One region of the Peribacillus sp. Aquil_B1 genome, then DNA from elsewhere that is predicted to be linked to it. Evidence: riboswitches for the same ligand, from Rfam matches in the RefSeq annotation. Region 1 holds a riboswitch; each other region holds the start of a gene.
The links. Region 1 has a riboswitch for thiamine pyrophosphate ahead of tenA (thiaminase II). Riboswitches for the same ligand answer to the same signal wherever they lie in the genome.
Positions count from the first base shown of each region.

Region 2: linked by a shared signal. The riboswitch ahead of tenA (thiaminase II) and the one ahead of tenA (thiaminase II) in region 1 are both predicted to bind thiamine pyrophosphate.
Region 3: linked by a shared signal. The riboswitch ahead of thiC (phosphomethylpyrimidine synthase ThiC) and the one ahead of tenA (thiaminase II) in region 1 are both predicted to bind thiamine pyrophosphate.

Region 1 is NZ_JAKXEE010000001.1:2,292,967-2,302,860, forward strand. It holds gene tenI (thiazole tautomerase TenI) at 1-587, opposite strand, end outside; gene MPH60_RS11250 (energy-coupling factor transporter transmembrane component T family protein) at 628-1,404, opposite strand; gene MPH60_RS11255 (ABC transporter ATP-binding protein) at 1,405-2,868, opposite strand; gene MPH60_RS11260 (ECF transporter S component) at 2,881-3,465, opposite strand; gene tenA (thiaminase II) at 3,480-4,163, opposite strand; TPP riboswitch at 4,300-4,429, opposite strand; gene MPH60_RS11270 (SDR family NAD(P)-dependent oxidoreductase) at 4,565-5,311, opposite strand; gene MPH60_RS11275 (AMP-binding protein) at 5,351-6,994, opposite strand; gene menB (1,4-dihydroxy-2-naphthoyl-CoA synthase) at 7,013-7,813, opposite strand; gene MPH60_RS11285 (acyl-CoA dehydrogenase family protein) at 7,983-9,137, opposite strand; gene MPH60_RS11290 (sigma-54 interaction domain-containing protein) at 9,410-9,894, opposite strand, start outside.
Region 2 is NZ_JAKXEE010000002.1:379,760-389,653, reverse strand. It holds gene MPH60_RS15585 (aminopeptidase) at 1-443, opposite strand, end outside; gene MPH60_RS15580 (aldehyde dehydrogenase family protein) at 737-2,224, opposite strand; gene MPH60_RS15575 (MFS transporter) at 2,485-3,690, shown strand; gene thiE (thiamine phosphate synthase) at 3,730-4,362, opposite strand; gene thiM (hydroxyethylthiazole kinase) at 4,343-5,158, opposite strand; gene thiD (bifunctional hydroxymethylpyrimidine kinase/phosphomethylpyrimidine kinase) at 5,155-5,961, opposite strand; gene thiW (energy coupling factor transporter S component ThiW) at 5,930-6,451, opposite strand; gene tenA (thiaminase II) at 6,464-7,153, opposite strand; TPP riboswitch at 7,243-7,348, opposite strand; SAM riboswitch class I at 7,506-7,610, shown strand; gene MPH60_RS15545 (Fur-regulated basic protein FbpA) at 7,786-7,974, shown strand; gene MPH60_RS15540 (aspartyl-phosphate phosphatase Spo0E family protein) at 8,228-8,422, shown strand; gene MPH60_RS15535 (GNAT family N-acetyltransferase) at 8,491-8,997, opposite strand; gene MPH60_RS15530 (GDSL-type esterase/lipase family protein) at 9,215-9,894, shown strand, end outside.
Region 3 is NZ_JAKXEE010000001.1:10,125-20,018, reverse strand. It holds gene thiC (phosphomethylpyrimidine synthase ThiC) at 1-1,737, opposite strand, end outside; TPP riboswitch at 1,873-1,987, opposite strand; gene MPH60_RS00175 (HAD family hydrolase) at 2,104-2,892, opposite strand; gene MPH60_RS00170 (histidine phosphatase family protein) at 3,028-3,561, opposite strand; gene MPH60_RS00165 (hypothetical protein) at 3,789-4,241, opposite strand; gene MPH60_RS00160 (zinc-dependent alcohol dehydrogenase) at 4,560-5,699, opposite strand; gene MPH60_RS00155 (glycerophosphodiester phosphodiesterase) at 5,856-6,776, opposite strand; gene MPH60_RS00150 (sensor histidine kinase) at 7,194-8,420, shown strand; gene MPH60_RS00145 (ABC transporter permease) at 8,482-9,315, opposite strand; gene MPH60_RS00140 (ABC transporter ATP-binding protein) at 9,339-9,894, opposite strand, start outside.

The sequences.
Region 1 (9,894 bases):
GAATATTCTTTAACGGCTTCAATCGGATTTTCAGCTTCAAGGACACCTGACATGACCGCAATTCCACGTGCCCCCGCATCAAGCACGACTTGGCAATTGAAAGGGGTTATTCCGCCTATCGCAATTATCGGAAGATTGACATTTCTTGAGATTGCATGAAGCTCCTCAACTCCCCTAGGAGGAAGGCCTATTTTTGAATTCGTTTCAAAAACATGTCCATAAATCGCGTAATCGGCCCCTTTGCTGAATGCGGCATTCGCTTCATCCATGGAATGGATCGAACAGCCGACATTCATCCCTGGAAAAGCTCCTTTTACAACTCCCGCATCTAAACTATGAAAAGCCAATTGCACACCAAATACTTTGTGTACCCAAGCTACATCCACCCGGTCATTAAGGATGATCTTAGAAAGCGGAATCTTATTATCATGTAGTAAGGTCACTGCTCGATAAAGTTCCGATGCACTCATATGCTTTTCCCTTAGATGAAAGAAATCAACATGTTCCTGAATGTTTGAAGCGATTTCCACAAACTTTTCAATTGGCTGTTTCCCAGTAGAAATAATATGCAATTCATGTGCATTCATACTAAGGACCCCTAACAAGTAAAGTTACAATCTCATAAAATCAAATAGAAACTAACGGGAATTGTATCGACAGATAAAAGCCGGCCAACAACAAGATGATAAAATACAAAATGAAACCATGGTCCTTTTTTGAAAAACCGAATTCATAATAGAACGTTCGATCCCGTGTATCTGTAAATCGCTTTGCCTCCATCGCAACCGCGATACGGTGAGCACGTCTGATGCTTCCGGATAACAACGGGATGGAATAGGCTTTCATTTTAAAATATACCGCTTTTATCCCTTTTCCCCTTTCAAAGCCGCGTACCTTCATCGCGTTGCGTATCGTTTGGAACTCCTCCATCATGATGGGAATCAGCCTTAATGCCGCCATGAAACTATAGGCATATTTCGGTTTAAGCTTAACTTGCTGCATTAACGAATAAAACAGGTTCACTGGTCTCGTCGTTAAGGAAAAAGTTAAACCAAGGACCCCAAAGAACAAAGCTCGAAAGCCTACCAATAATCCCCTCATGAAACTTTCTTCCGTAATCGATATAAGGCCCCACTCAAACCAAAGCGTCTCACCTTGCCCGAATAGTATCATTGCAGAAGAGGTGGATATAAAAATGAAACAAAAGGGAATCGACAAAAGTAAGATGCGTTTTATCGAATGTCCGGTAAAAAACAAAAATAAAAATAATACGCCAATGGTGATATTCATCATATAATTCAGGTCATGAATGAATAACGCCAAGATGCATAACACAATCAGTACACCAAGTTTAAGGCTTGGATTAATTTTATGGAGCCATGTTTCTGCATTTGAATCATTCATCTACATGACACTCCTTTTATCTTTGGTCTCCACAAATCCTGATTGCGCAATGTTTTCATCACATATTACGTTTCCGTCCTTAACCGTCCAGATCCTAGTTGCAAAGTTTCTTGAAATATGATCGTCATGAGTCACCATGATCACTGTTATTCCGCGCCTTCGATATTCCTCAAACCATTCCAGTAATGCAAAGGTATTTTTCGAATCTTGGCCAAAGGTTGGTTCATCCAGGAGAATGATTTTTTTGTCTATTACGATTGAGGCGGCTACGCTTAATCGACGCTTTTGACCCATTGATAATTGAAACGGATGTTTATCCCGATGTGCCTCCAGGCGGAACACTTTAAGCAATGAACGGACTCTCTCATCTATTTCTTGTTGCGGCCTTTTATCAATTCGCAATGAATAAGCAATCTCTTCATATACAGTATTTGCAACGAACTGAAACTCAGGATTTTGAAAGACAAACGTCATATGATCTGTTGGATTTTTCACCCTTTTAATGGGTGTTCCCAATAATTCATACTTACCATTGGTTTTTATGAACTGCATCAATGCATGCAAAAGCGTACTCTTCCCCGCGCCATTTTCACCCCTGACTACAATCCATTCCCCTGAATGTATCATCAGCTCTTCAACCTTGATTTTTTCCTCTTTATTCCGAAAACCGCTAAAGCCTTGCACATCCATAAGGGGTGAGTCATCTATAAAGGGGTGTTCCCGAATCGGTGCATACTTCTGTAGATATTCATCCCAAACACCCGGGAACCAAATTCCATGTTCTTTCATTTCATTTTTATAAAGTGAAAGAATGGTGTCTCTTGGACCATCAGCTATGATTTGACCGTCATCGTTAAAAAGCACGATTCTTTCGATGAATTCTAAAACATGGTCAATTTTATGCTCGACGATAATAACCGTTTTGTCTCTTCCGACTTCCTTTAACAATTCCCAGATTTCTTTCGTTCCTTCGGGATCAAGCATGGCGGTTGGTTCATCTAAAAATATCACTTCTGGTTCAAGGGCCAATACTGAAGCGATTGCCAGACGCTGTTTCATCCCGCCTGATAATGTTTCAATACTTGTATGGCCCAGGTTCAATCCTACTTTACGGAAATGATTTTGAATCTTCTCTTTCATTTCTTCTTTCGGGACGGAAAGATTCTCAAGGACGAAGGCAATTTCCTCATCGGCAAATGTCATGCAAAACTGACTATCAGGGTCTTGAAAAACATACCCCCATGAAGAAGGGCATTTCAATTTATCCGTTTTCATCGGTACTTCGATGGAATTCGGAATCAATCCGCTTAACACTTGTAAAAGAGTCGACTTACCACATCCTGACGGACCCAACAATAGCACTTTTTCTCCTTGATCAAACGATAGTGATAGGTCCTTGAATATCAAAGATTCATCACCTGGAAATTTCATTCTTAACTTTTCAACAGAAACGATTGGTTCCATGGCCCTCAACCTCTACTTTTGATCCAGTTCTGCATAATCTTTATTTGAAACCGGACGCACAAGATTAGTTACTCCTGTTGCTTCCAGGACTTTAACTAGATAATAAGCGGTAACACCTGCAAAGAATATGGAACCCACAAACCTCGCTATCATGAATAACGATAGATTCCAAGTAGAAAGCGCACCTATTTCCCCGTATGCAAAATCCATGATAACTGATGCCAGGCAGGAAGCTATCGCAGCTAAAACGGCCACCGGCATATTGAATTTTTTATATTTGAACGCCATGAACATCAGTTCCGCGAACAAACCTTGTACCACCCCATATAAAAGTACGGTCAGCCCCCATGGTGAACCAAGAAAGAACTCCCCGGAAGCTGCTGCTATCTCCGCCAAAAGTGCCACACCCGGTTTCCGTAAAATTAAAAAGGCGACGGGGCCGGCTATAAACCACATTCCATAAATAAGTTGATCCAGATGTAATCCTAACGGTTTAACGGAATAATAAATCGAACCCCAAAGGATATAAACGATTCCAAATGCTACCGCAATCACGATCGTTACCAATATGTCCGTTAATTTCAATCCTTTTTTCATTGTTTCATTCCCCTTTATACTTCTAGTGTTTCCTTATGCACAGGCCATGTCTCTAAACGATAAGCCATTTCCCAAAATGAGTATTCATATTGGCTGCTGAGGATAAAATGCTCTTTCATTCTTTCCTTATCTTCGTCAGTCACTTTTTCAGCAATCTCATCAAGCCTCGCAATTTGTTCTTCCACCAACGTGCGGAACCACTCCCCTCCGTAAGCCGCTATCCATTCTTGATAAATCGGCTCTTCGGGCATGCACCCTTGCAGTCTTTCACCTATTTCGTAATACAGCCAGTAACACGGCAAGATAGCTGCAATTACATCCCCTAAATGCCCCGAATAAGCCGCACGATACATATGGGAAGTATAAGCATAAGCAGTCGGGGCAGGTTTGAAATTATCCCGTTCTTCTTTAGTGATGCCTAACCTCTCAGAAAAATTCTCATGAAGCTTCAACTCCGCTTCATATGTTCCTTGTGCATGGCCGGCAAGCCTGCTTGTTGTATGTAAATCCGTAGCTTTAACTGCCCCTAAAGCTTGAACTCTAGCAAAATGAGATAAATAATAGGCATCTTGCATGACATAAAAACGAAAACTCTCCAATGGCAATGTGCCATCTCCTATTCCTGCAACAAACGGGTGATTAAAACTAGCTTCCCAAATATGATCAGCTTCCTGACGAATTTCCTCTGAAAACTTCATGTCCATTACCTCCAAATGATATTTTTTAAGAAATATTACGAAAAAAAAACCTTTTGTCACCCCTTTTTTTGCAAACAAAAAACCACTTTCTTAAACGTAAAGAAAGTGGTTGTACTTGAAATAATACAGAAACGTATTGTTCCAGACCCCACTTCCCTACGCTGGTATAAACCAGATCAGGTTCTAAGGGTCTTAAAGTCATACTTTAATCTCAGCTTCTGCGGTAAAAATCAACTTTCACCTATAAAGCACCCCTAGTGGTACAAATTGTATATTAAATCTCATTTGCCTTTATATTAACACGATAAATTCAATTGTCAAACGTATTAGAAAAAGTTTTCAACTTATTGATTTATGGTTACTAACCTTTCAATCTTGCATAACACCCTTACCTTGATCGTTTAAACCATTGTTAATCCACCATTTACGGAAAGTGTTTGCCCCGTAATATACCCTGCATCTTCTGAAACGAAATAGGCAACAGCACTAGCAATGTCCTCTGGTTGTGCTAGCCGGCGGAATGGAATCGCTTTTTCCAAGGCGCCTGCTATACCTTCATTATAAGAGCCTATTTCTTGAAATAGGGGCGTATCGGCAGGACCTGGCGCAATACAATTGATGTTGAGTTTGTGACGTGCCATTTCTCTTGCTATCGTTTTTGTGAAGGCAATCACCCCTCCCTTTGCAGCCGAATAAACTGCCTCTCCACTTGATCCTACTCTAGCTGCATCGGATGCAATATTTACTACCTTTCCGTAACCATTTTCAATCATGAGAGGTAAAATTTCCTTGCAAGTATGGATCTGCCCAAGTAAATTAATATCAATAATCCTTTTCCAAGTGCTAGGATCACTTTTTAAAAAAGGTTCCACCTTATCCCAGCCTGCATTATTAACCAATATATCTATTCTATGATAATGGTTCACTGATTCTTCAACGGCTTTTTTAACACTTTCTAATTTCGTTACATCACAATGAACCGCTCTGGCTTCAAAACCCGACTTTTCAATTATAGAAACCGTTTCCTCTGCATTTTTAAGATTTATATCAGCCACGATGATGTTAAAATTGCGAGAAGCCAATTTTTTTGCAATTTCTCTGCCAATTCCGCTCCCAGCACCTGTGATGAATGCCATTCTTTTAATCATCTTATTTCCCTCCACTTCCACCATTTAGTCAATATGGATTTATTTAAGCTGATTGTCGATTATCTTTTCATTAATCATTTCCCGGAGCCGGAATTTCTGGATTTTCCCGCTTGCCGTACGAGGAAAGTCATCCATTATTTCAAGAAATTCAGGCCAATATTGTTTGGCCAAACCCTTTTCCGAGAGAAATTCCTGCAGTGAATCCATCGTAATCGGGCTCTTCCCCGTTTTCATGCTGATACATGCACATGCTTTTTCCTGTAGACGGGAATCTGGAACCGCAATAACCTGAGCACTTGAAATATCCGGGTGTTCATACAATACATTTTCTACATAAGCGACAGGAATATTTTCACCGCCACGTATGATTATGTCTTTGTTTCTTCCAGAAATCCGGATATATCCGTCTTCATCAATGAATGCTCGATCACCGGTAATGAACCATCCGTCACTATACTCAGCTAAAGTATCATCGATTCGTTTAAAATAGCCGACAAATAGAGCCGGACCCCTTACTAATAAAGAGCCTTCTATATTCGGGGCACAGATCTCCCCTTCAAAATCCACTATCTTTAACTCCATTCCCGGAAACGGGATTCCGTCGGTATTCGTCAGTTTTTCTTCTGGATCATCAAGTCTCGTCAAGGTAACCAAGCCATCTTCCGTTTGTCCCCATCCTGACAATATCTTGAACGGTACTTTTTTCACGGCCTCCTTTACTAAATGCCTGGGAATCGGGGCACCTAAAGCTACGAAGACTCGCAGCGAATTAAGGTCAAATCTTTCTATCCCTTCCATCTGGACCGTATCTTGCAAAAAAGGAGTGGCTCCGGCCGTAAACGTTATCTTTTCCTTCTCTACCCATTCAATAAACTCTCTCGGATTCCAAATGTCCTGATAGACTCCCGTACCTCCAATATGTGTAGGGAGCCTAACTCCATAACCAAAACCTGTTTGATGAGCGAACGTTGACGCCATGAAAAGAACATCATCGGAAGTTAAATGTAAGCGGTCAATCCAATAATCCGTTGATGTACATAAAGTATTATGTGTATGCATAACTCCTTTTGGACTCCCTGTAGTTCCCGAGGTAAAGATAATTTCAGTCACATCGTTGGGGTCAAGTGTGATTTCATCCAAAATGGATGAATCCATCCGATCTTCCCAAGGTTCCTCAAATAATGAGGAGAACAGTTTCATCCCATTCGGTGCATTGTCCCCAATCACATATATATGTTTCATTGATGGCCATTGATGGCTTAGTCTTTCAATCATGTCAGGGTAATAAAACCCACGGAAATAATCTGGCACAACTATCATTTTAGATTCTGCCATCCCAACCATATAACCAATTTCCCTATCTCGATAAATCGGTATCAAGGGATTGCTAATGGCACCGATTCTTGTTACAGCATAGTGTAAGATTATAAATTCATTCCAGTTAGGCAGTTGAAAAGAGACAACATCCCCCTTACCCAACCCTATATGCAAGAGACCCAATGCGATTCGATCGACCAACTTACCAAGCTGCTTGTAAGTATAACTACTTTTTTTATCGATAATCGCCATCTTATCTGGATGCTTGACTATAGCATCATTCAAATAATCCAAGATGGTTCGGTTTGGCCAAACGTCTTGATATTTCTCCACATATTGCTGAGTCAAAATCGTCTCCAATTTCACTAGTCATCTTCCCCCTCATCAACCTCTGAATTTTTTAAAATCTACAGGCCTCTTTTCTAGGAAGGCATTTTTTCCTTCTTCCGATTCTTGTGTATTGTAAAACATCGCTAAACTGCCCATCGAAAGTTGTGAAATCCCTTGAATATTGGCACTATCTGCATTAAAGGAATATTTGAGCATTTTTAGCGCAGTAGGACTCTTATCAAGAATCTTTCTTGCCCATTCTTCTGCTGCCTCGTGCAATTGTTCTTGGGCAACGATTTTGTTCACAAGTCCCATTTCTTTTGCTTCTTGTGCAGAATATTGTTCACACAAATACCAGATTTCCCTCGCTTTCTTTTCTCCGACAATTCGTGCTAAATAAGCTGAACCAAAACCTGCATCATAGCTACCGACCTTTGGCCCGCTCTGGCCAAATTTTGCAGTGTCAGATGCAATGGTTAGGTCACATATTACATGAAGGACATGCCCGCCCCCGATGGCAAACCCATTAACCGCTGCAATGACCGGCTTAGGAATATTGCGGATCGTTTGGTGCAGCGTTTCGATCTCCAGTCCCATTCCACCACCTAAACCACCCGAATGATTATATCCTCCTTCTTCTCCCTTTTCTTTTTGATCTCCACCTACACAAAATGCCTTCTCACCTGCTCCAGTCAGAATCACTATACCAACACGATTATCATCCCAAGCGTCCCGGAAAGCCCAAATTAATTCCTGAATGGTTCTGGCACGGAAAGCATTGTAAACTTTAGGTCTGTTCATGGTTATCTTTGCAATTCCACCTTTTTTTTCATAGATTACATCTGTAAATTCCATCGATTTCATTCCCTTCATTCTCTTAGTCTACTAAAGGATGATTTGCCTTGTATCACATAATTCACTGTTAATTTCGAACGGAACCGGTACCTAATACGACTGTAAATAATTTCGATTTCTTCGTAATATTTTCCGTTTAAACTGAATGTAAAAATACTAATCCATTGGCTTAATGAGAACGGAACTCCTTTCCTATAATGTCCTTTGCAATGACCATCATATTGGCTTGTGCAGTGCCATCACCAATTTCCAACCCAATCACATCACGCAAGCGTTGCTCAAGAGGCATTTCCTTCGTATAAGCATAATGACCATTCAACAGTAAACATTCATGGATAGCTTCTACACTGTATTTAGGACCTAACCACTTAACGGAAGCCGATTCTTTACTATGATTCAGCCCTTGGTCACGTAGCCAAAGTCCTCGGTAGGCTTGCCACTTCACCAGTTCCAATTGGGTATAGTGGGTCACAATGGGGAAGGAGACCCCTTGATATGTCGCCAGCGGTTTACCAAATGAATGTCTGATTTTCACATATTCGATGGTTTCATCGATACTTTGTGAAGCAGTGCCCACACATTGCAGCCCTATTAACAGCCGACTTAAATCGAACCCATTCATCACTTGGGAAAACCCTTTATTTTGAAGACCGATCATATACTCTTCCGGAATCTCGACATCGTTTAAATATATCGAACCTCTTCCAATGGGGATATTCCCCATATCTGTGTACCCTTTACATTCAACACCTGGAGTATCGGCAGGAACCATGAAGGCACTTATCCCTCGATTTCCCCATTCAGGTTCCGTCTTTGCAAATAAAACAAATGCATCTCCACACATAGCTACACTAATTCCCGACTTTTCTCCATTAAGCACATACTTATTTCCTATATGTACAGCTGTTGTTTTAATTCCGCCTGCATCCGTACCGGCGGATGGCTCCGTAATGGCAATGCCCACAATTTTTTCACCACTTGAAATTTTGGGAAGCCACTCCTTTTTCAGTTCCTCGCTAGCGTGATTATTGATAATTTCACCTATTAATGCATTCAACATCACCGCGTAAGTAAGATTGAAATCACCACGACCTATCTCCTCAGCAGCTATCCCCGTTGTCACACAATCCGCACCGCTTCCGCCATATTCCACTGGAATCCGAAGACCATTCACGCCAAGATCACCCAGCCTTTTCCACAAATGTTTTGGAGTAATCTCTTCGCGATCCCATTTTGTATAATGTGGAAGCAACTCTTCCTTAGCAAATTCTTTTAATGTTTTACGAAAATAATCTTGCTCATCAGTAAAAGAAAAATTCAGCATATCATTACCTCCTTATTTATTTACTTTTTTATCCAATACCTCCATTTTGGTCATTTTACAAAGCAAGAAATCTCTTCCATGACAAACTATCATTGCAAGTTGTGTGCCAACTTGAATTCGCTACAAATTTGACGATAGCTTACTAAAACTTTTGCAAGTTTGCAGTTTTTCGCAATTCTGCAAATCAAGCTTGCGAAACTTCACAAAAAAAATACACACTTTATAAGTGTGCCCTATTGGTTACCCTGTTTATATTTCATTGGATGCTACTACTATTTCAATTTGTATTTGGCAATTTTCCTATATAAACTAGCAACATGAATTTTCAGCTTTTGAGCTGCTAAAGAACGATCCCCTTCCGAATCTTTTAATGCGCGCTGAATGGCTGATTTTTCAGCATTACCTACAACTTCATCCAACGTGCCGGACATAGAATTATCCATAGCTGATGGAACCTCCAATAAGATATTAGGTGTAAAATATATAGAATCCAGAGTTAGAGTCCCACCATCTACGATATTCATTCCGCGTTCGATTAACGCTTTGATTTCACGGATGTTACCAGGCCAATCATATTGGATAAGCCAATCTTGGAGTTTAGGATCGATTTCTTTCACATTGGACCCTAATTTGTTATTGAAATAATCGACGAAATGATATGCCAGAGGAAGAATATCTTCGTGCCGCTCCCTTAAAGAAGGAATTTTTAATTCAAAAACATAAAGTCGATAATATAAATCCTGGCGGAATTTCCCTT
Region 2 (9,894 bases), on a different contig from region 1:
GGGACGGCAACTATGGACCAACTCACTTTATCGGATTGCATATACTGACGCCACTTCTTCAGTGCAGTTCCGGATGCTTTTTGGAAATTGGCAATCCTTTCAGGCTTTACACCTTTTAATAAGTCCGGGCTGGAGGAGATGACGGATAGATAGGCAGCACCGTTTTCTGCAAGTTCGATCGTTTCTTCTGCACGCCATTTTGGATACTCGTGGAACACCTCGTCCGGAGCCAGTTCATATTTGGTACGTGAAACGATATCGTCATTCCAATTAACGATGACATTGCGCGCACCGTTCTCATATGCCTTTTTTACAATGAGACGCACAAGTTCAGCGCCCTCTAATGTTGTGTTTACGACCAAGGTTTGGTCTTGCTGGATGTTAACGCCGACTTTTACGGCAAGTTCTGCATATTTTTCTAAATTCGTTTGAAAATCACTCATCATTTTAAAACTCCTTTTCCATTTTCTACATTTATAATTGTACTTATTGTGATATAAAAAAGAAACTTTTTACACGGATGTGAAAATTAATAGTATACGAAGGAGTTCATTTGCAACATAAGTTCGCTCAGGCTCCAGCAGCTATTTTGTCTATCTTGCATTTTACCAAAACTAAAGTAGGAAAGACTATTGAAAAGGTTGGAATAGTTGAATAATTCATGATTCTGTATAGTGAATCAATGGACTGAAAGAAAGAGGGCCTCTTTGAGACCCTCTTTCTTATAGTCAAAAAATCACTTGCCCAAATTAATCCAAACGCTTTTCACTTCAGAATAGTTGTCCAGTGCATAAGATCCCATTTCACGTCCGATTCCGGATTGTTTGTAGCCGCCGAAAGGGGAAGCTGCGTCGAACGCGTTATAACAATTCACCCATACTGTACCGGCACGAAGTTTTCCTGCAACATAATGGGCATTGGCTATATCGCTTGTCCATAAGCCGGCAGCCAATCCATATTCACTGGCATTTGCACGGTTAATGACATCATCTAAATCATCGAATGGCATTGCCGCTATGACCGGTCCGAAAATCTCTTCTTTGGCAATCGTCATATCCTCTTCAACACCAGCGAATATAGTAGGAGAAACAAAGTAGCCTTGTTCACCCGGTTTATTTCCGCCGACAAGTACTTCCGCACCCTCGTTTTTCCCTTTTTCAATATAACCCATTACCCGATTTTGCTGCTCCTCGGAAACAAGCGGTCCAATTTGTGTACTTGGATCCAGACCTATCCCTTGTTTGATGTTTTTTGCATGGCTGGCCATATCGGCAACCACATTATCATAATGTTTCTTTTGAATATAAACCCTTGAACCGGCACAGCATACCTGACCTTGGTTAAACATGACCCCATTCAAAGCTCCAGGGATGGCTTTTGAGAAATCAGCATCAGGCAGGATGATGTTTGGCGATTTCCCTCCAAGTTCCAATGTGACCCGTTTCAAGGAGTATGAAGCGGAGCGCATGATCAATTTTCCAACTTCGGTCGAACCGGTAAATGCAATTTTATTTACTTGCGGATGATCGACAAGTGCTTGTCCGGCAGTTTCACCAAAACCGGGAACGATATTGACGACCCCATCAGGGAAACCGGCTTCAGCTAATAATTCAGCCAGGTAAAGAGCGGAAAGCGGTGTTTGCTCAGCAGGCTTTAATATGACCGTACAACCTGTAGCAAGTGCCGCTCCCAGTTTCCACATCGCCATAAGAAGCGGAAAGTTCCATGGGATGATTTGGCCAACAACACCAACAGCCTCGTGTTTTGTGTAGTTAAAGTAATTTCCGCTTACCGGGATGGTCTGTCCAACAATCTTGGTGGACCAGCCAGCAAAATATCTCATATGTTCTATTGCTAAAGGAATGTCGGCATTGGTCGTTTCACTGATTGGTTTCCCATTATCCAACGTTTCCAATTGAGCAAGTTCAGTTTTATTTTCTTCCATTAAATCGGCTAGTTTATACATAAGTCTACTGCGTGCAGCTGCGCTCATTCTTGACCAAGGACCTTCATCGAATGCTTTGCGTGCAGCTTTGACGGCTAAGTCGATATCTTCTTTATCCGCTTCATAAACATCGGCAAGCTTTTGTCCTGTGGCAGGATTGGGAGTGGAGAAGGTTTTTTTTGAAGCACTTTCTACAAACTGACCATTAATATAGAGCTTTTTTGGTCCTGTTAAAAATTTTTGCAGCTTTCCACTTACTTCTAACGTTAGATTTGTCATTAATTACCCTCCTGAATAAAATGATTATCTTGGGCTAAACATGATGACTTATTGTTAACGCTATGATTGCCAATTTTTATGATAAATGAAAAAAAGGGAATATTCAATCTATAACATTCGACAGAATATCCAAGATTTCTTCATCAATAAAATATTTTTTGTCATGACATGTGTATTTACTATAGCGAAAATGAAAGTTAATAGTTAAAATGAATAAGGATAAAATAACAAGAAGGTCTAAAGTTCTTCAGGAGGAATATATGGGAAATGATGCGAAAATGATATCGCAGCGTAAGTTACTTGGTGTTGCGGGTCTTGGATGGATGTTCGATGCACTTGATGTCGGTATGCTTTCTTTCATTATAGTTGCTTTAAGACAGGACTGGAACTTAACCAGTGAGCAGGTTGGCTGGATTGGGAGCATAAACTCCATAGGAATGGCTGTTGGAGCTGTATTCTTTGGTGCGATGGCCGACAGGGTCGGACGGAAGAATGTTTTTATCATTACACTATTATTGTTTTCAATCGCAAGTGGCCTGTCTGCAGCAGTCAGTACACTCAGCTTGTTCTTGATCTTGCGATTTTTGATTGGAATGGGACTTGGAGGAGAACTTCCGGTTGCCTCGACATTGGTCTCTGAAAGTGTTGAAGCGAGTAAAAGGGGAAGGGTCGTCGTCCTTCTTGAAAGCTTTTGGGCGGTTGGCTGGATTTTGGCAGCACTCATATCCTATTTCATCATACCGGCTTATGGTTGGCGGGTTGCTTTGTTATTGAGCGCTGTACCCGCTTTATATGCGCTGTATCTGCGCTTGAAACTGCCGGATTCACCGAAGTATACGGAACTTGAAAAAAAGCAGAGACCATCTGTATTAAGCAATATGAAAAGTGTCTGGAAAAAGGAATACTCCCGTCAGACTCTTGTGTTGTGGGTTTTATGGTTTTGCGTCGTCTTTTCTTATTATGGGATGTTTTTATGGCTTCCAAGTGTGATGGTCCTAAAAGGGTTCAGCATGATTCAAAGCTTTGAATATGTATTGATCATGACGCTTGCACAGCTTCCGGGCTATTTTTCAGCTGCATGGCTGATAGAGAAGTTGGGCCGTAAATTCGTTTTGATCACATACTTAATTGGAACGGCCGTCAGTGCCTTTTTCTTTGGATCGGCAGAGGGGCTGGCACTGCTGATAGTTTCCGGAATGTTCCTATCTTTCTTCAACCTAGGGGCATGGGGTGCACTTTATGCGTATACTCCTGAGCAGTATCCAACAGCAGTTCGTGGTACAGGTGCTGGTTTAGCCGCAGGAATCGGCAGGATCGGCGGTGTCCTGGGACCGTTGCTTGTAGGCTATTTAGTTGCTGCCGGCACCCCGATTTCATCGATTTTCACCATTTTTACAATTGCTATTTTAGTGGGGGCAGTTGCCGTAGCTTTTGGGAAGGAAACAAAGAATACCGTTTTGACATAAACAAAAGGATGGGGACTGTATTCAGTCCCCATCCTTTTGTTATTTAAAGTTTTTTATGATTTTTAAAAGGGATTCGGAGGCATTCTTTGGACTTTCTGCATTCATGATGGCCGATACGACTGCGGTACCAGACAGCCCGCTAGCAGAAAGCTCGGAAATGTTATCGGCCGTGATACCCCCGATGGCTACGGCGGGAATGGATACGCTGCGGCAAATCTCTTCCAGATCCCCAATGGCCATTAAGGTTGCATCTTGTTTGGTCTTTGTAGGGAAAACGGAACCGACTCCGATATAATCTGCTCCATTTCGTTCGGCTTCTAGAGCCTCTTCAAGAGTGGAGACAGATACACCGACAATCATATCTTCGGGAACCATTTTTTTGACGACAGGCAGTGGAAGGTCATCTTGCCCAATATGAATTCCATCCGCTGCAACAGCAAGGGCTATATCAACCCGGTCATTGATGATAAGGGGAATGGACAGCTCGTTCAATAACTGTTTTAATGCAGAAGCTTTATTATAAAAGGAGAGGGAGGAATTGTTTTTCTCTCTAAGCTGTACGATCGAGACTCCTCCTGAAACCGATTCTGCAATGATTTTGGTCAATTCTTCTATTGCCAGGGACTCTTCTGTAACTAAATACAGGCTTAAATCAATTTGGGACTTCTTCATTTATTTTCACCTCATGCATCCAGATTTCCTTATCCATTCTTGATATTGCATCGATTAATCGCACATGAAACGTTCCTGTTCCTTCATCCTTTTGAAGGTTTTTGGCAGCTAGTTCCCCTGAAATGCTCATGGTTGAGATACCGGCAATCGCCGCAGAATAGAAATCATCGGTGACTCCGGAAAAAGTGCCGATAAGAGCTGTGGACATGCAGCCGGTACCTGTAACATTAGTTAAAAGCAGGTTCCCGTTATCGATGATGGACGTATGTGTTCCATCGCTGACCGCATCCTTCGCTCCGCTGACCACGACGATGCAATTAAATTTTTTTGCCGCTTGAGCGGCCAGCTCTGCATTGCTGACCGCAAGCTCCTCCGAATCCACCCCGCGAGTAACGGTATCCCCACCCATCAATGAAAGAATCTCACTTGCATTTCCACGAATGATTTGGAAAGTGACCTTCCTTAGAAGCTCTTTCACTTGCTCTGTACGATAGGCGGTGGCACCAACTCCCACCGGGTCCAAAATGACCGGGATATCCAGGTCATTTGCAGTCGAACCGGCAATCTCCATTGCTTCCAAGGCTTTATCATCGATCGTACCGAAATTCAGGACCAATGCATCCGCCAATTTGACCATATCCGCCACTTCTCTTGGGCTCGATGTCATCACTGGTGAACCACCGATGGCAAGGGTGGCATTTGCGCAGTCGTTGACCGTAACAAAGTTGGTGATTTGATGAACGAGTGGTTTTCTTTCTCTTACCTTCACGAATAAATCGGCTGCGGAAACCTTCATATTAAGTCACTCCGTTCTTTTTTTGAATATGAATGAAAATGATGGACAGGTCCATGACCTTTACCGATTGAAAAACTATTGCGTATCGCTTCAGAAATATAAGTCTTGGCCTGTTCGATCGACTCTTGCAATGGCAGTCCATTTGCCAGGTTTGATGTAATGGCGGATGATAAGGTACAGCCCGTACCATGAGTGTTTTTTGTATGAATGCGCTCTCCCTTGATCCAGTGGAAGTCAGTCCCATCATAAAAAAGATCATTTGGATTTCCCGCTGCATGGCCGCCTTTAAGTAAAACGGCTTTGGGACCCATTTCTTGTATTGAATTGCATGCTCTATAGAAATCTTGTTTCGTCCGAATCGACAAGCCAGTAAGTACTTCCGCTTCCGGTACATTTGGTGTTACAAGTGTTGCAAGCGGAAGCAAATCCATTTTTAAGGCGGAGACAGCCTTTTCGTCGAGCAAATGGTGGCCGCTTTTGGAAATCATGACAGGGTCAAGGATAACGATGGCAGGCATGTAGGTTTTAAGGGACGCTGCGACTGTTTCCACGATTTCTTTTGATCCGAGCATGCCTATTTTTACTGCATCGACAGGAATATCTTCAAATATAGCTGCAATTTGGTCCGATATGATAGCTGTTTCTATTGGCTGTACAGAACGGACTTCCATTGTATTTTGTGCGGTTACGGCTGTGATGGCAGACATTCCAAAGACCCCATGTGCAGAAAATGTTTTTAAATCCGCTTGTATTCCAGCACCGCCCCCAGAATCAGAGCCGGCGATGGTTAATGCTGTTTTCATAAAAAAACCCCTTCATATAATTATTTTTTAGAAGTATTTTAAGTAATATGAAAGCTAAAATCGAACCTGCGAATGAACTGAGCATAAAAGCCGGTAAAAAACCAAAAAGAGCAGCTTTTTCTCCCAATAGGAGGATGGCAAGTGGATAACAGGCCAGGGAACCGAGAATGCCGGTCCCGATCACTTCACCTAAACAAGCGAATTTTAAGCTTTGTGTTTTTCGATAAAGGATGGCAGCCAAAAGTGCACCGATCATGCTGCCGGGAAAGGCGAATATTGAACCGGTACCAGACATGTTTCTAATGATGGAAACTAAGAAAGCTTGTGTCACAGCATAAGCAGGCCCCAATAGAACGGCCGTGAGGACATTTGCCAGATGCTGAATAGGAAAGATCTTTGCAAATCCTGCAGGGATGAAAATAAATGAACTGGTCAGCGTCGTTATAGCCGTGATCATGGCAGTCAACGTCAGTTTCTTGATAGGATTCATCATGCCTGCGACCTACAGCGGCCAATCCTGCTCATTTTGAACCATATCCCAGAATAAATATTCATATCGGGAAGTAACCAAAAAGTGCTTTTCTAATCTAAGAAGTTCCTTTTCTGGCATGCCCTCCGTCAATTCTTCCAACAATGCGATCAGCCACTTGTGTGCTTCCCCGAATTCAGGCGATGAATAGGACCTTATCCAATCTGCGTAGCGATTGTTTTCCAATGCTGCTCCATTTTGTTCTTTTAATAGCAAACCGATTTCATAATAATCCCAAGCGCAGGGCAGGAGACAGGCGATCAAGTCTGCCAAAGTCCCATGCTGTGCTGCATTTAGCATGTAACCTGTATAGGCTAGAGTGGTGGGAGTAGGTTCTGTATCTTCCAATTCTTTGGAACTGATTCCGAATTCGGAAGCATAATGCCGATGGATATCCATTTCCACTTGAAGGGTTTCATTTAAAATACTCGCAAACTTTGCCATGGTTTCGATGTTATGAGCTTTGATGACACCTAAAGCAAAGAGCTTGGAATAATCCATGAGATAGATATAGTCCTGCTTCAGGTAATAGGCAAATTTCTTTTCAGGAAGCGTGCCGTTTCCAATTGCCTGAACAAAGGGATGTGAATGGTTCCTTTTCCAAATCTCTTTTGCCCGTGCGTGAAGTCTATCACTGAATGTTTCTGTTTTAATCTTCTCCATTGTTCATCCTCCTTTAGAATGGTTCTCCTTGATAATGAAAAACCCCGTTCCTGAATACGGAACGGGGTAGATGGATATAGTCTGTAAATGGACGATATCATCCACTTCCCTCCGCCGGTATGAGCCGGTTCAGGTTCAAAGGGTCCGGAATTAATTCCATCTCAGTCTAAAAAAAAGACTCCCCTAGTGGTGTGAATTGTATGTAATTACTGACATCATATCAGAAAGACAAGAAATTGCAACCCGTATTTAAAAGAGGGATAAACAATGTCAAGGAAAAAAGGGAGAACCAGGTAATTGACTTTTGATGATTATTAGGATAGAATCATTTCTACAACAATTATATATCGAATTCTTATCCAGAGAGGTGGAGGGACTTGGCCCTAAGAAACCTCGGCAGCGGAACCGTTTTGGGAACTGTGCTAAATCCAACAAGCATATGCTTGGAAGATAAGAAGAGCCGTACGGACACTGTCAGCCTCTTCTTGAATTAGAAGGGGCTTTTATTTTTGGGAAATAACGTTTAGTGACATAATAGAAAAGGTATATATAATTTGGTGAAAATCAAATATGTTGATAAAGTTAGCTAACTAGAAGCAGGCTCTAGGATGACTAGGAAAGGAGCCATTTACATGGCAGAACTATTTAAGAGGATTGAACAGAGGAAGGCAAAGCTCATTGAAGAGCTATTGGCCAATGGAGTATACAAAACTTCTGATGAAAGGCACCTTTATGATGCCCCATTAAAAGTGCTTGAAGATGAATATAAGATTGTTATAAATAGACCTAATAACGAGTCACCTTCTGAATGGATGACATAGTAAGCGATGGACTATATTTTGGGTTCTAGGATAAGGGATATGATGTAAGCATTCACAGTCGACACCAGTGGGTGCTTTTTTGCGTTTAATAGGAAATGACATAAAATATACATAATTAAAGAATGAAGTAGGTGTTTTGTCACATTTAACCTATAAAATAACACATTTTATTTCTGAAAAATAGTTGATTTTAACTAGTAGTTTCATTATGATGAAAGTGTAAAAAAATTGAATAAATGGGAGGTGACATATAATGCCTTGCCGTAAGGTAACGATAGAAAAAGTAGAAGAAAAGAGACAGGAAATGATCAAATTGGCAGCAAGTTACGGCTTAACAAGTCTGCTAACTGTTCAAGCCAGTCAAGAATTGGATTCGCTTTTAAATGCGTTAGCAAGTAAAAGAGAGTCAGAATATTTTTCTCTCCAAAAAGCATATAGGTATTTTTAAATTAGCCAATTTGAACTGTATTAATTTGAAAAAGCTACTGCTCAAGGCAATAGCTCTAAAGAATTATCTTAAATATCGACACGTTTACCAAGAATGACCAAATCGCGCTCAATGCCATCCAGCTCGGCAACTTGAGGTAAATGCGCCCATTCTTCAAACCCGAATTTGGAAAAAAGCTTAAGGCTCGGTATATTGTGGGCGAAAATGAAACCCAATAAAGTCTTAATACCTAATTTTGGACTCAATTCAATTGCCTTTTGAATCGAAATTTGTCCGATTCCTTTTCCCCGGAAATAATCATCCATATAAATGCTGATTTCGGCAGTGGAGTTATACGCCGGTCGGCCATAGAAGGATTGAAAGCTCATCCAGCCAGCAGTTTTCCCTTCTATAGCAATGATATATAGCGGTCTACTTTCTGAATGATGTTCCTCAAACCATTTAACCCTCGATTGGACGGATACAGGCTCCGTATCCGCCGTGACCATTCTTGAAGCAATTGTCGAATTATATATTTCAACAATTTTGGGTAGATCAGATAGTTCTGCCTCTCTAAACTCTATGTGCTCTTCCATGATTTAAACTCCTAACTATCATTTATTCAATCTCCAGAATGAAGGGTAATCCCGTTTTTTGTTTAAGGGACGGTGAATGACACCCAATCCATTGAAAGTTTTTATTATCATACACTCTTTACTCTTTATCTGACAATTCTTTTTTATGTTACGTCTGCAGATTTTTGGGGTATGTAAAGGATTAAATACTACTAGTAAAAAGACAGAGGAGAACCAAATGAAAAAGTTGGCAGTTTTTTTGATTATAGTACTGGTTATATGTTTTGCTGCATATGAATTTCAGGCCTCGGAGTCGGAAGATGTGCAAAGGGTGATGGCTTTTGGAGATTCGTTAACCTATGGAAAAGGGGATAAGGACGGGGAAGGATATATAGAAGGCCTGGAGGATGAATTGAATAACCCAGAATCTGAACAAAAGGTGAGTTTTTGGAATTACGGTATAAAAGGCCAGGAAACGGATGGGGTGATGAAACAGCTTGATGATTACCGCATTAAAACGAAACTTGATGAAGCCGATACTTTCATCGTTTATATCGGAACGAATGACTTGATCAATAGTAACGGCGGGGACTTGGAGAAAATCAGTGATCGAAAAATCAATGAGGGTAAACGGGAGTATATCAGCCATCTGCAAAAGATTACGTCAACACTGATAAAGGCAAACGATAAAGCGGATATTCTGATAGTAGGACTATATAATCCAAATAAAGGAAATCATAAACTTGAAAAGCACATTCGCGATTATAACCAGTCAATAAAGGGAATAGCGGATAAAGACAATAGGATGTTATTCATTCCTACGAATGATCTTTTTGAAGGTAAAAAGAAAACAGAGTATTTCAGTGATAAGTTACATCCGAATGAAAAAGGGTACCAGCTCATTGCGAATCGGGTTTT
Region 3 (9,894 bases), 2.3 Mb from region 1:
TTTTTCTTTAAGACCTTCATCGATTACCGACTCAAAACCCAGACCCTTTTCCTTCGCCAAATCACGGATGTCTTGAGATATCCTCATACTGCAGAATTTGGGTCCGCACATTGAACAGAAGTGGGCTGTTTTGGCACCCTCTGCCGGAAGTGTTTCATCGTGATATTCAACTGCCCTTTCAGGATCAAGGGAAAGATTGAATTGATCTCGCCAACGAAATTCGAATCTAGCCTTCGAAAGGGCATCATCCCGTTTTCGTGCCTGGGGATGACCTTTAGCAAGATCAGCTGCGTGGGCTGCAATTTTATAAGTAATGACCCCTACACGAACATCCTCTTTATTCGGAAGTCCCAAATGCTCTTTCGGTGTCACATAACAAAGCATGGCCGTTCCAAACCATCCAATCATGGCAGCACCAATCGCAGAAGTGATATGATCGTATCCAGGAGCTATATCCGTCGTCAATGGTCCCAGGGTATAGAATGGTGCTTCTTGACAGACTTCCAGCTGCTTATCCATATTTTCTTTAATCAAATGCATCGGTACGTGACCAGGTCCCTCCACCATGACTTGAACATCGTGCTTCCAAGCAATCTTCGTCAGTTCCCCCAATGTTTCCAATTCAGCAAATTGAGCCTCATCGTTTGCATCTGCAATGGAGCCCGGACGGAGGCCGTCACCTAAAGAGAAAGAAACATCATACGCCTTCATGATTTCACAAATCTCTTCAAAGTGAGTATAGAGAAAACTTTCTTGGTGGTGGGCCAAGCACCATTGTGCCATGATGGAGCCCCCTCGGGAAACGATTCCCGTAACACGCTTTGCTGTCATGGGAATGTATCGTAAAAGCACACCAGCGTGTATGGTGAAGTAATCGACACCTTGCTCAGCCTGCTCGATTAATGTATCCCGGAAAACTTCCCAATTTAAATCTTCCGCGACTCCATTCACTTTTTCCAATGCTTGATATATCGGAACCGTCCCAACTGGCACAGGTGAATTTCTGATAATCCATTCCCGGGTCGTGTGAATATTTTTACCGGTGGAAAGATCCATTATGTTGTCTGCACCCCAACGTGTAGCCCAAGTCATTTTCTCCACTTCGGCTTCAATCGATGAACTAACAGCGGAATTTCCAATATTCGCATTTATTTTCACATGAAAATTACGTCCGATGATCATGGGCTCACTTTCAGGGTGATTAATATTTGCCGGTATGATCGCCCTCCCGCTAGCTACCTCTTCTCTAACAAACTCAGGGGCTACATTTTCCCTGATCGAGATGAACTCCATTTCCGGAGTTATGATACCTTTTCGGGCATAATGGAGCTGGGTTACGTTTTGCCCTTTCGCAGCACGCAATGGTTTTCTTTTCAATCCCGGAAAAACTTCGGCGTTGGATTGTGACTCTTTTTTATAGCCGTTATCTTCGGGCTTTATTTCACGCCCTTCATACTCTTCAACATCTTCCCTTTCCAGAACCCAGCTGCGTCTAATCGGGGCAAGACCTTTATGAATATCAATGGGATATTCTGAATCCGTATAAAAACCGCTTGTGTCATATACTCGTAAAGGCGGATTCTCCTCTTCGCCGAATGACCCTGTAGTCGGACTTAGCTTAATTTCACGCATAGGTACTTTAATATCAGGTCTAGATCCCTCAACATACACTTTTTTACTCCCGGCAAAACTGGACATAATTGAAACATTCATGTCATCTACAGAATTACTCATCATGATTTCATTTCTCCTTTTTAAGTTCATTTAAAAAGGACAAAATCCAATCCATTTCGCACGAAAAAGCCAGATCTCATATTTAAGACCTGGCTAACGTTAGTATGACTACAGAAATGACCAATTGAAAAGTCATTGTTTAGTAGATTCTAACTTCCCCACGCTGGTATGAACCAGATCAGGTCCTGAGGGTTAAGAAGCTTAAGCGCTTCTCTCTCAGCCCAACTTTTATTGGACACCCCTAGTCTGAATAATTTAATTGATTACAGGGTAACTATATCTCACCCTTTTCATTCTGTAAATAATTTGAAAGACCTAATATTTTCATTACAACTCTCCAAAATTGGTTTTTTGAAGGAGAGCCGTTAATTAATTCCCCAGGCTCTCAAGGATTGGGTAAAGCTCCTCTAAATGCTTGATTTCATAGGTTGGAATCACTTCATTCCGTTCCTTATCATGGCGATTTATCCAAACAGACTTTATGCCTACTCGTGATGCCCCGAGGATATCCGTCATTAAATTATCGCCGACCATCAATACTTCATCCTTATCAAGCTCCATGATTTCCAAAGCATGCTCAAAAATGGAGGCATCCGGTTTACCTCTTCCAAATGCGCCTGATATCACGATTTGGTCGAAATAAGGAACCAGTTCAGGAGTAATTTCAAGTTTAGTATTTTGCAGCTCAGGAGATCCGTTCGTAAGCAATAGCAACTTATACTTCCCTTTTAATTCATCCAGAACACGGAATGTTTCTTCATAGATAAATGGCTTTTTGCGTCTCTCCGCAGGGAAACGTTCTGCCAGTTCAAGCCCAAATTCAGGGTCATCGATCCCTAATGCCAATAACCCTCTCGTCCACGCTTCTTTCCGATAAGCCGGTGCAATCCCCGCCATCTTCCTGAATTCATCATGATCATCCTGGAAATTTCCCCATAGCCCCTCAAATGGGTTGATTCCGATCATTTGTGTGAATGCATATGTATCGTAAGAAGAATAAAGCTCACGCGCTTCCTTTCGCACAGCTTCTTCAAACTCGTCGACATTTAGATCATATTTCTCCTTGGCCACTTCACATGTGGCCACAAAAGCTTCTTTTACACTTTTCTGATCCCATAGTAATGTATCATCTAAATCAAAAAAAACTGCCTTCAGCAAAATGTCCACCCCTCTTTCCCTATTATTGAATTCGTAAAAATTACACTATTACAATAATAAACCACAACCAATAAAAAAAGAATAACTATTCGGAAAATGACTTACCTTTTCTAGCGGGAAACCCATACTCACTTATCATCTTTCAAATACATACAGCTTACCATTACTGGCGATATTGAATTTTGGACCGGTGAATCCCCGTCGGATCAGCTCTTTCCTCATATATACCATGAGGGCGGCATGACTCACGATCAGCACATCCCGTTCCCCCTTTGCAAAGACTTCATCCAATACTTTATTGATCCTTCGCTCTGCGATCTTAATTTCCGCCCTTGTCTGCTTGTTGAACACCGAGCAGCAGCGAATCCAGATGGCCCAAAGGATGAATGGCAGCTTTACCCTTCCTTTAAGAGGCGGGGAAGGTATTTCCCGCAGCTCCTCCATCCGGTGAACCGTACCTGGATAGATATGTTCCGCTGTCTTGACAGCTCTAGACATATCACTGCAATAACATTCCTGCCATTCCTCCACGCCAAATAAAGTCGTCCCATAAATAATATCGGCTGCATCATAATCCTCAAACCATTGCTTCATTTCATCCGCCGTTACCGATCTCCCAGTAGGAAATTCATGTGCCACCTTAAAATGCCGTACCAAACCAATTTTCATATCTTCTCCTTTTTATCTTTTAAAATATACGTTTCTTTTTCTTGTAAAAAGCCCTTATCAATATATTACCCTATGTAAAACTTTTAAGAAAAAAGTATGTTGAAACCATTAAACCTTACTGAACTCTCCTTGGCACTGTGTATATGTTTAAAAATTATTAAAGTTCCATCGTTTAATTATGAGAGCATCGAAAAAAGAGAACGCGTTTCGCCTTCTCCATTTTTCGTTTAATCTATGAATTGTAGTTCTGTTATCGTACATCTTTTCCTGAATTTATATTTTCCGCTCAAATCACTGAATTGATAATCATTGAGAGATTTCCCCAGTTGTTCCTTCAGCTTATCCACAGTGATGGATTGCTCAACTGTCTCTTTCCAATTTTCATTTCCGATCAACTCATCGAACGGAATGGTAGTCAGGACTTCATCATATATCTGGATGCTTTGATCGATGCCGAAGCTGCCATAGATACTGCCATTTTCATCAGCAAAGATATGATCCGATTCCAATTCCTCCACCAATACTTCCAGATATTCCTTTGACTTAACAGGCTTGATAGCAATCTCTGCTTCCGCCTTTACAGGTCCCAATCTCTTATCGACGATGTCTATCGTCAATTTGACGTGAACGGGCTGATACTCAAACCCTTCACAAAGTTCTGTTGCCGAATTATATACCATCTGTACATCCTCCTTTTGACATTATCATTATATAATATAAATAGTACATTTCATTACCAAAAACCCTTATTCAAGTTCACTTGCATCTTATATTCATAGCGACTCTTTTTTCAATTCATACTCTCCTTCAACACTGAAGGGTCAATTGTCATATTTCGGGATTCGCTGATATGAAAGCCACAAATCCTGATAATTATCATTCATATTTCATTCCTCATTTATACGTTTATCGATAATAACCGTTAACTTTGTTCTATTTATGAACCCAACTAAATAGTCCAATGCCGCTCAAGGCATTGGACTTTTATAAGCTTCACATTATGGCTTTAGCACCACTTTAATACATTCATCTTCGTGATCGTTAAAAATTTGATAAGCCTCACTCGCTTTTTCTAGAGGGACTTTATGGGAGATGATTTCCGTGGGGTCGAACTCTCCAGCCGTGATTTTATCAAAAATCTTGGGCATGTAATGAATGACCGGCGCTTGTCCCATTTTCAGATTAATGTTCCGCTCAAATAAATTGCCTAATGGGAACATATTATATTTGGATCCGTATACGCCAGTCAATTGGATCGTGCCGAATTTACGTACGGCATTAAGTGCAATCTCGATCGCACTTAATGTTCCACCCTGAAGTTTCAGCTTTTGCTCAATCGCCTCTATCGTTGATTTCTTGCCATCCATTCCCACACAATCTATGACCACATCTGCCCCGCCTGAAGTGATTTCCTTAATGTAGCTGCCCATATCGTTATATTCATCGAAGTTATACGCCTCAACCTTATTCATCTGTTTAGCCTTATTGAGTCTATAAGGAAGATTGTCGATGGCAATGACCCTTTTTGCTCCTTTCATCCAAGCGAACTTCTGAGCCATCAAACCAATCGGCCCACAGCCCAATACCGCTACCGTATCACCTTTCTTGACGCCAGCGTTCTCTACACTCCAATATGCGGTTGGCAGCACATCGGACATGAACAAAAGCGCTTCATCTTCAAGTTCACATGACTCTGGGATGACAAACGGCATGAAGTTTCCATATGGTACCCTTAAATATTCTGCCTGCCCGCCAGGATAATTCCCATATCGTTCCGTAAAACCAAAGTATCCGCCTGTATCCACCGCTTCATTGGGGTTGGAATTATCACATTGACTCTCCATATCATGTTCACAATAATAACAGTGCCCACAAGAAATGTTGAAAGGCAGGACAACCCGGTCCCCTTTTCTCACCTTCGTTACTTCCGGACCCACTTCTTCGACGATGCCCATCGGTTCATGGCCAATGACATAATCTTTATGCGTCGGCAAAGCACCCTGATATATATGGAGGTCAGACCCGCAAATAGCCGTTGAAGTCACTCGGACGATGATATCATCCTTTTGCTGAAGTTTTGGATCTTCAACTTGTTTTACCTGTATATCTTTTGCTCCTTGAAAAGTTACAGCCTTCATATTCAACCTCCTAAAATATTCTTAATACATTTGATATACCCGTCAAAAAAGGCTACTAAGCCTATGAACATCTAATTTCATCAAGAAACTCTTCATTATGCTGCACTTGGATGACAAAAAAAAGCCCCGGAAACCGGGACTTACCTATGAAACCATTTATTTAGGTACTTTATTATTGTGCTTGTACTCACTTAGTACCTCGTTGAATACATCGGGATAATTCGTAAACAGCCCCGTTGCACCCCATTCAAGAGCCTTTTTCATATCCGCTCTTTCATTTACGGTATATGGATGGAATTGGAGGTCATGGTCGCGAACCATCTCCACATACTGTCCGTCTACCTTATTGAAGTTCGGGCCAACGCCAATTGCATATTCCTTAATGGACTCCAATTCTTCATCGGAAATGGTTGCTGGGTTCTTATAAGAAAAAAGCTGCACAAGCGGTAACTTTGGATTCATGTCATGAACCTTCATAAGGCTTTCTTTACTGAACGATTGAATTAATACATTCTTGGTACGGCCTTTTGAATCCACCATTTTATATTCTTCCAGAACCTGCAGAAGTTCTTCTTCCATTCCCGGATATACTTCAGGGGACTTTGTTTCGATATAGTAATTGGCTTGCTTTCCGAACTTCTTAAAGACTTCTTCAAGAGTGGGAACCGTTAACCCTTCATATACCTCTTTTGCCAATTGCGGATATTTTTCATTGAACCATGTACCGGCATCCAGTTTCTTGATTTCTGCCAGCGTTAAATCCTTCACAAGCCCAGTACCATTCGTTGTACGATCCACCTTTTCATCATGCATGGCTATCAATCTTCCATCCTTGGTCATTTGAAGATCGATTTCTATGTAGTCGCCTTTCATTTGTTCTCCCAATTGATAAGCGGGAATGGTATGTTCAGGTGCATAACCAGAAGCTCCCCTATGTGCGATATTCACGATTTTCTTCTCATAAATAGATGAATTGGAATGATTTCCATTTGCAGCTGAGGCCCCCATGGAAGTAGCCTGCAATATAAAGGCCGCACTCATCATACAAAAACCGAATTTCTTTATATTCGTTTTCATTTTCCCTCTCTCCCTCCTACTATTACCATCATTTTAGAAGGGGAATGTGAACTTACAGCAAATATAATGTAAAGATATAATATATTAGTTAAAATGGTCAAAATAACCTATCGAACACGGGGCATTCATGTGGTTTGACCTAATTCAAAATTCGGATGACAGCTTAAATGATTAAAAACCCGTTAAAATGCTAAACATGGATACTGGTAATTATAAAAGGTTTTTTGGGATGTTCATATTGAAATAGTAGCCCCCTCCGCTGCTGTATTCCAACCGAATCTTGCAGGGAGTATGTTTTTTTAAAAAATATGGATACAAAGACTATCAATAGCAAAATCTATCTTTTTCTGATTTACAAAAAACTAGTATCATATTACTATTAAACAAACAAACAGAATATTAATATTAAGGGGAATTATGTTAAAAAATTATCAATATTATCAAAACAAACACCGATTTATACTGAAAGCATTCATGGCAATGATATCCTTTTTACTTTTAGTTGGGATTTCTGTTTCACCTATAAGTTGGAAAGATAATCCCTACGAGATGATATTACAGGTCATTTTAATATCGGGGATGATAATTTCTCTGTTATTTTACTTAAAAACAGAAGTCAATTTTTATAAAACCCTATTCATTTTCTTAATTACTGTTTATTTATATGGAAAATTCTTGATATTCCCAGATACCGCAATCATGCTGGCTTTATTTGCTTTAGCACCCTTGATTCCCATTTTTCTCTTTGATAAAATCGGGTTTTATGTTGTCGCCACTTTAAATATCATATTAGGCCCCGCTTCCATCTTGATCATTTCTAAAACGGATCTTCAATATACTTATGAATATGTCGCTTTGGATAGTTTCGGCAACACGCTTAATTTCATCGCTATACAAATCATATTGGTATTCGTATTCATAGGAACCAATAATAGGGTGGAATCCACTAATGCATTTCATAAGGAAATACAGCAGGCCAAACAACTGAACTCAGTCGGACAGCTCGCTGCCACCATTGCACATGAGATACGTAATCCTATTACAGTCGTAAAAGGATTTGCCCAGTTATTAGATCAAGAGAAGGAACTGAATGAAACGGAAAAATTTTATGTACAGACCATGCTTACAGAACTTGAATATACACAAGTGATAATCAATGACTATTTGTCTTTGGCAAAACCGCAAACGGATAATGTACAGGTCATTCCTTTAAATTATGAAATCCAAAAGATTTCCGAACTCTTAACCAGTTTCGCCAATAATCGCAACATAGGCTTTCTCCTGGATTTCCGTGACGACCTGCACATTAACATGAATCCCATCGAGCTTAAACAGATCCTGGTCAATATCATGAAAAATGGAATTGAGTCAATGAACAACCCCGGATTCATCAAGGTGGAAACAGAGCAGGAACGCACTATGGCAAAAATACGAATTACGGATACAGGAATTGGCCTCTCAAAAGAACAGCTTGAAATACTAGGTACCCCATTTTATTCACTTAAAGATAGGGGAACCGGTATCGGCCTGACCGTTTGTTATTCCATCGTTCAAAAATACAAAGGGAAAATCGTGGTACAGAGCGAAGTGAACAAAGGAACATCGTTCACCATTTATTTGCCCTTATATAAAGAAATAGATTAAACATATATCCCTAATAAGAAAAAGGATGCCCCCCCATCACCGGGCGGTCATCCTTTTTCAATTAGGCTTTAAAACTATCTTGCCATTTCAGCAAATGATTTTCTAAAAAGCGGACAAACGAGTCTGAGATTTTACCAGCGAGGGCAAAAATGATGATGCCTACGAATACGACGTCCGTTTGCATGAATGAACGGGCATCCTGGATCATGAAGCCCACCCCTCTATCCGCACCCAGCAATTCAGCGACGACCAGGCACATCCAAGCCGCACTTAAGGCTAAACGGATACCAAGTAATATGTTTGGCAAAGCTGCCGGAATCATGAGTTTCGTTATTTGTTCCCGACGGTTAAACTCCAAGATTAGAGCAACATCGTACAGTTTTTTATCCACATTCCGAAGGCCCAAAAAAGTTTGTAAATATAAAGGAAAAAAAGCACCTAAAGCAATAAGCAGCACTTTAGATAGTTCACCAAATCCGAACCACATAATGAATAAAGGGGTAATCGCAAGTAAAGGGACCGTTCGTAACATTTGAATGCTTGGGTTTAAATATTCTTCGGATTTTTTTTGCATGCCAACGATGACTCCAAACAATAATCCTAAAAAACCACCTAATGCAAAGCCTAGAAGAGCCCGCGTTAAACTGATTTGTAAATGGATGCCCATTTCCCCCGACTGAACGAGATCAATGAAAGTCGTGACGATCAATAAAGGTGATGAGAATAATTGGGCTGACAGGATGCCAACCGATCCTAATGTTTGCCATGCAATCAACACGACAACGGGAAGGACCGAACCTCGCAATGCCGATTTGGCGAGTTTTGATTGTTTTGTCTTTTCCCTTATGACAAGCGGCTTGTTTTGAGCAACGGTCTGTGTAGACATAATTTTCATCCTTCCTTTTTTCAAAAATTTAATTAAATGCTCCAATCCTCCACTTCTACTGGATGATGATCAAGTTGGGTTAATATGACGGACCTGAATTCCTGAAACGCTTTGCTTGTTCGCGTTCTTGGATATGGCAAATCAATTGGAACGATAGCTTTAATCCGTCCAGGCTTTGCATCCATGACGACCACTTTCCTCGATAAAAAGATGGATTCATCTATATCATGGGTGACAAGCACCATCGTTGTCTTATTCCTCTCCCATATTTCTAGTAAAGCCTCTTGAAGATGCGTTCGCGTGAATGCATCCAATGCACCGAATGGCTCATCCAGCAATAATACTTCCGGATTACGTAATAAAGCCCTGGCAATGGCAACACGCTGCGACATTCCACCCGATAATTGGCGTGGATACGCCTTTTCAAATCCTTTTAGTTTAACAAGTGAAATCAAATCATCCACCCTTTTTCGAATGTCCGGTTTCTTTAATGGAAGGTTACCTGCAATATTCTTCTCCACGTTTAGCCATGGAAATAAGCGATGCTCCTGAAAAATGAATCCACGGTCTTTAGAAGGGCCGCTAACC